DNA from 3 places in the Syntrophomonas sp. UBA5494 genome. Region 1 is predicted to be linked to each of the others. Evidence: riboswitches for the same ligand, from Rfam matches in the RefSeq annotation. Region 1 holds a riboswitch; each other region holds the start of a gene.

Region 1 (2,203 bases):
GCACGCCGATCACTTTGCCCTGGTTTACTGCCAGGTCGAAATTGCAGCCGGTGCCGCAGAAGGGGCAGGTGGTTGTGACCCGTTCCAGATCCCAGCGGCGGGCCTTTCCGGCCATGGACTTTTCGGTCAGTGCCCCGGTGGGGCATACCGCCACGCACTGCCCGCAGAAAACGCAATCCGAATCAATGTAAGGAACATCCCCGGCGGTGGTGGCTTTACGGTGGAAGCCGCGATGCAGATAAGACAGGTTGTCCTTGCCGGTCATTTCTTCACAGGCTCTTACACAGGCGCCGCACAGAATACATTTGTTCAAATCCCGGATAATGAAGGGATTGCTTTCGTCTATGGCATAGCTGTGTTTCTCCCCTTGGAAAGCACTTTCTTTCACGCCGTACTGGTAGCAATAATCAGCCAGCTTACAAGCACCCAACTTGTCGCAGGTCATGCAATCCAGGGGATGATTGGCGATGAGCAGTTCCAGGATGGTTTTGCGCGCCTCGACGACGGCAGGCGAATCAGTGTGCACGATCATTCCGGGTGATACCGGTGTTACACATGAAGCGGGCAGCAGGCGGTTACCTTCTATTTCCACTACGCATAAGCGGCATGCTCCCAAAGGACTCAGATCCGGATCATAGCACAACCTGGGAATAGGAATGCCAGCATTTTCAGCAGCCTGGAGTATTGTGCTCCCCGCCGGGGCTTCAACCTCCTTCCCATTGATGATCAGTTTAATGAGTTCCACTACCATCACTCCTTTCAATAATTCCAGGGATAAGCAAATAAAAAACCTCCTATCTGAATAGAAGGAGGGCCTTCATTGCCATGGATAATCCTGTCAATGACTTGCATTCAAATGCACGCTCCTTCCCCTGTCCAGAAACGCCTCAAGGCGCCCATTGCACATCAACACCCAATGTTCTGCTCAGCAAAACCAGGGCAGCGCAAATAGATTTCTCGGCCAGTGACTCCTTTCCAAATAAGGGAGGCAAACCCGTTTCCAGATTTACCGTACTGGTATATAACCAAGTCGGCTAAATCCCCATGGCCGAAGCTTTAGGAGAAGTCGCTTTGGAGCTACGCTTTGAAAAATATCAAATTTTCAACATGAATATAATGGACACGCAAGTTCGCAGGGCAAAAGCACACATCGCTTGTACAATGAACTGAGAGAGGAGAAAAGCTTCGTGAAAGGCTTATCTGAAGCAAGATATACCTTTAACCAGGCTGGTTGCAGGCATTGGCGTGGGTCGTATGTCGGCAGCCAGAAGCAGTTAAGAAAGGCTTCCATGAATTCAATTCTCCAGTTGCGCTATTGTGTTTTGAAACACGATGAACCACCGGCTCATGGGCGATTGCTCACCCGCAACACTTGATGGTTGGCATAAACCCTGCCATTGAAAGCACTTTCTCACCTCCTTTTATGCTGCACTTGTGACGCCAATATTTTAAAAACAGTTCAGCCTATCAACAAAAGAATTTTGTTCTTATCCGACATTAAAAACTGTCTTCAAAATACACAGACGTATTCACTTATCTAGTTCGACAGTCTATAAGATATTCCTTCTTGTAATTCAATATATTCCTATAAATAATATATAAACCGCATGATTTCGAAATCATGATCAATCCCGTTTCCCTCAGCGTGAATCCGAGCTGACCATCATCTGGAAAACATCATAATATTGGGCTGCTATTCTCTGCGGATCATATTCCTGAGCCAGGGTGTTTTTGATACGGTGCAGTTCGCTTTGGGGCGGACGATTCTTGAGAAGATGAAGTATTCTTTCGGCCAAGACCTGGTGGTCCCGGGCAGGTTCATAATAATTCACCAGATTTCTGGTGATTTCCGGGATGCTGGTCTCGCGGGTGGTCAATACCGGCACTTCGCATAACGCCGCTTCAACCGGGGTCATGCCGAAACCTTCATGCAGTGAAGGTGAGATAAAAAGAGCGGCATTTCGGTATAGATAATTTCTGTGCTCATCTGATACATAACCGGTCATAATCAATTTTTTGATATTATTCCGCTGCGCATACTGTTCGGGGTCGATACTGAGCTTTCTTTTCGCCCCGGTAAGCACCAGGTGATGCTCCACCTTATCTTCGATCAGTTGAAAAGCTTTCAATAAGGTAATGAGGTTCTTTGGCTCGCGTATGGAATTGACGCTTAATATATAGGGCCTTTCCAGTGGGTAGTCCC
Region 2 (2,203 bases), on a different contig from region 1:
AAACAAGCAATTGTATGCCAAAATCCTGGTTGAAATTGGTCATCACCATCATCATCACATTGAGGCCGTAGGTCTGCCTGTGGAGATCGTACCCAGCGGATACAGCCATGCCCGCATCGGCGAATATTATGAGGTGCAGTTATCAACAAATGGCCAGCCTCTGGCGGGTGTTGAAATAAAGGCCACCTATGCCGGCGCCGGTGGTCGGGAATACCCGAGGCGGCAAAAGACAGACCATCTAGGTCAGGCCAAATTCTTTTTATCAGCACGAGGGCACTATCTTTTTTCCGCTGAACATGATGGCATAATAAGCACTTTTACCCTGGTCAAAGGTGTTTAAATTTAATTTTCCTCGTTAAGGGGAGATACTGGAAATAGTCTTATCAGATTAAAGTCATTAAAAAACCATGAAGTTGTAACGGGATGAAACCGAAACGCTTCATGGTTTTATTTTGACTGGGCGAGGTGTTTCCCATGTCCATCTTTACACCCGCAGCCAAGGTTTACAACTGATTTACTTGCCTGAATGCAACCGAAACCTTTGTTATTAAATTGCAACGCTCTATTGCAGGAAAAATATTTAGCAGGTAGAATATATAAATTAGAATAGATGAATTAGAATAGATAGTTAACATCATTTTATGAATTACAATTAAATAATTCTCCAAGCCAACAGACCTAAGGCTTTCGCAAAGCTATGGTTAATTGGCCGGGGTATAATTGGAAACGATTATGCCTTCCCGTATTGTGAGTAGGAGATGTCTTGGTACGGCAGACGTTAGCGCTATAATGCGCCTGCTTAGCTTTTTGTGTTTAATTACCCGGCCTCTCTACGAGTCCGGGTTTTTAGTTGTTTTTTTCGTGTAATCGTAATCGGCCTGAAGGAGCACATATGCACGAATTGTCTTTAATAGCGGGGATGATGGATTTGATCCGCAACAGCGCAGACAAAAACCAGATCACACAAATAAGCCGTATCAAACTGGTTGTCGGCAAGCTTTCCATGGCCCTGCCGCATAGCCTCAGCTTCGCTTTTGAAACCCTGGCTCAAGAAGAGCTGTTTAAAGATGCGGAATTGCTGATCGAAGAAAGGGAGATCTGTTGTCAGTGCCAGCAATGTCAGCAACAATACGTTGCTGAGATGCCGTCCCGGCTTTTCTGCCCTTACTGCGGGAGCAGTGACACTCAGATGCTTACCGGACGGGAATTATTTATCGAATTCTACGAAGGGGATTAATGAGAAATGGCTCAAATTCGTATGGAAACCAATATTTTGGGAGCTAATGATATGCTGGCCGCAAAGAACCGCCGCATCTTCAAAGAGGCCGGAATGTTGGTGGTCAATTTGATGAGTTCGCCCGGTTCGGGAAAGACCACCCTGTTGGAAAAAACCATTGAAGGTATCAAAGGGCGCATCAGGCTGGGCGTAATCGAAGGCGATCTGTACACTGATCAGGATGCCATGCGCATTGAAAACAAGGGCGTGGAAGTGGTGCAGATCAATACCGAGGGTACCTGCCATCTGGATGCAAGCATGGTGGAAAAGGCCTGGCGCCGCCTGGCCCATCATCCCATCCAACTGTTATTTATAGAAAATGTAGGCAATCTGGTATGCCCGGCCGAGTTTGACCTGGGCGAACATTTTAAGGTCGTGGTTTTGAGTACCACCGAGGGTCATGACAAAGTATTAAAATATCCCCTGGTTTTCAACCAGGCCAGGGCAGTGGTACTCAATAAAATAGACCTTTTGCCATATACAGATTTTGACATGGATGCTTTCAGCAGGGACCTGCAACTGGTAAATCCTATGGTTAAAGTTTTTCGAGTTTCAGGTCGCACTGGTGAAGGAATAGATCAATGGAACCAATGGTTGTTAGAGGAGGTGGGAAAGCAGCACTTTTAAAGCCAAGCTAGATTAGAGAGAAAAATAGTGATTGGGATTATATGGCAGCTTATTCACAAAATTTGTTTCGGGGGGAATAGGTAAATGCCTACCAAACTAAGCAGACGTGATTTTATACGTCTTTGTGCCGGAAGTGCGGCAGCGATATCAATGACGCCATTGCTGGCACCACTACTTACCGAGGCGGCTGAAGCAGGTGCGCCCCCGGTAATCTGGCTGCAAGGGGCCGGCTGTACCGGATGCTCAGTATCTTTACTCAACACCGTACATCCTGACATACAAAAGGTTTTATTAGAGGTT
Region 3 (2,203 bases), on a different contig from region 1:
TTTAAGACAGCATTAGCCGGGTTGTCATTACTAATTGTAAGGGGTACATAATACGTAAAAGCAACGATATCACTGTCTTCTCTGCCAGGACCGATTACAATGGCCTTAATTGTAGTATCTTCTGTTATTTCAATGGGACGGTTTATTTCATCTAAATCATCCGCTCTCGATGACCACCAGCGGCTGGCAATCCAGTTATACATAGGGCTATCTATGGTTGGGTCACTGCCGTCCAAAGTATAATGAACCTTGTCCTCATCATTAAACTGGCTGTTCAATCTCACCAGTTCACCTACCGGCACCTCCCCTGGCTCTACCGATGCAGTGGGAACATTCCATTGAGATACGGGACCGGTAAGCACTTCGATTTTTATTACATATTTAGCAAATCTGGCATTGGTTTGCTGGGTTACCGCCCGCTGCCCGTACAACAGGTGATTCGCATCGATACGGCTGAAATTTCCCGAATCCAAAATATCATTATAAGACTGAGCGGAAAAACTCTGGTGGGCGATGATAGTTGGTACTGGCACAGCATCTGAAGCGTCACCAATGAGATGGCCAGGCAGGCCGGTATCCATGAAATTAGGGAACCGATACCTGGGTTCACGTAGTTCCTGTAAGGTAAAGGTGGCTTTAAAATCGTCGCTGGACTCAAATCTAATTTGAGTGGCCTCGTCATTTAGCCCGCCGGCCACCTCAAGCAACTCTTCCAATAATACACCTTGACCTCTGTACCAGCTCTTGGTTGGCCAGGTGTTAATAGTGCTGTAAATAACATCCTGCTGTTCCAAATAATAGTCACCAGCTAGTGGTTCTAGGCCCCGGAGCTGACTCTGGGTAATGGTAATTCCCGGACCGTCAAGCCCTGGCCCCGATATGGTAACGTCGCCACCGGCGGCATAAGCGGGATTAGGTGCTAGTAAACTCACCAAACCAACAATTAAAAACCCTATTAAAATAAAGAAAAGATGAAATTTACGTCTTTTATTTACCGTATTCATTAATAATCCTTCACTCCCTTTCTATGAAAAACCGCTCTATTACCAATACCCGGCCTAAATATCAGCATCCGTCATACTGAGTAACAATAAAAATCCATATTAAATTCAATATTTCAATAACCCCCATTCACGTATAGAAAATTGAAGGCAAATAATGAATAATTTTATGCTCAATAAACAAAAACCCCCTGCACGGACAGGAGGTTTTATCTAAAAGCTACTAATAGCAGAAAACCAATGACAGTTTTCTCGCAACCATATAGCTTATAGTACTCCTTTCCAGAAGGGAGGCAGAACCGTTTCCCGTTCTACCCTGTCGGCTTATTCACCATTTCCCACTGATTTAGGCAAATAAGCTCGGAGTTTTAGATTCTGTATAAACTGTTTGGATAATATTTCTTTTGTTTAAATCATTCTATTTAGACTTTAATTTTCCTGCATAATTTAACATTTATCTACATAGTAGTCGAGCTTTCCAGTCCGGTCTGGCCCCCGGCTCATACTCCTGCTGGCTTGGTGATAAGGTTTCTTTCACCAGCTCAGCAGACATCCTGGCCAAACACCAAAAAGCGCCTCATAAAAGAGGCGCCTTTTGGCTTGAACATGAATCCTGTTTTGCCAGGAGACAAATAATTTCTGGTTTCTATTTCTGGTAAGGAGTTACTATCCACTTCAGACAGCCATCTTTCTTGCCGCCAAAGATATCATAGCCTTTAACAATATCATTTAATGGAGCGCGATGGGTGCACAGGAAGCTGGTGCTGATCTTACCGGCCTTGATCAACTTGATCAGTTCTGGAATGCGATTGGCGTTGACCAGACCCATGCTGATTCTGATGTTCTTGATCCACAAGGTGTTCATGGCCAGTTCCTGGGGTTTTTCAAATACGCCGATCAGAGATACTGTTCCACCGGGTCTGACAGCATCGATGGCCATATCGAAAGTGGGTTTGAAACCATTGGCTTCGATAGTAGCGTCAGCGCCGCGTCCTTCAGTCATTTCTCTGATAGCATCGCCGGCATCCCCGTTGAGGGGATTGACTCCAACGTCAGCGATACCGTTCTTCACTGCCCAATCCAAACGTTCCTGATTGATGTCGACAGCCACTATCTTGGAAGGCCCCCACAGCCGGGCGGTGGTCATAGCGCACATTCCAACCGGTCCGCAACCCATAACCGCAACAGTATCGCCCGGTTCG

The links. A riboswitch is a leader RNA that binds a small molecule or an ion and turns the genes downstream of it on or off. The one in region 1 is predicted to bind molybdenum cofactor.
Region 2: it holds a riboswitch for molybdenum cofactor, as region 1 does, so the genes downstream of both, hypA (hydrogenase maturation nickel metallochaperone HypA) here and fdhF (formate dehydrogenase subunit alpha) in region 1, are expected to answer to the same signal.
Region 3: it holds a riboswitch for molybdenum cofactor, as region 1 does, so the genes downstream of both, B3W37_RS07905 (S-layer homology domain-containing protein) here and fdhF (formate dehydrogenase subunit alpha) in region 1, are expected to answer to the same signal.

What each region holds. Positions count from the first base shown of each region.
Region 1 is NZ_DIPG01000135.1:16,395-18,597, forward strand. Features, by position in the region: gene fdhF (formate dehydrogenase subunit alpha) at 1-745, opposite strand, end outside; molybdenum cofactor riboswitch at 953-1,089, opposite strand; gene B3W37_RS15345 (glycosyltransferase family 4 protein) at 1,641-2,203, opposite strand, start outside.
Region 2 is NZ_DIPG01000147.1:10,231-12,433, forward strand. Features, by position in the region: gene B3W37_RS16465 (CooT family nickel-binding protein) at 1-340, shown strand, start outside; molybdenum cofactor riboswitch at 651-774, shown strand; gene hypA (hydrogenase maturation nickel metallochaperone HypA) at 893-1,237, shown strand; gene hypB (hydrogenase nickel incorporation protein HypB) at 1,244-1,903, shown strand; gene B3W37_RS16480 (hydrogenase small subunit) at 1,988-2,203, shown strand, end outside.
Region 3 is NZ_DIPG01000069.1:1,295-3,497, reverse strand. Features, by position in the region: gene B3W37_RS07905 (S-layer homology domain-containing protein) at 1-932, opposite strand, end outside; molybdenum cofactor riboswitch at 1,261-1,379, opposite strand; gene B3W37_RS07900 (alcohol dehydrogenase) at 1,648-2,203, opposite strand, start outside.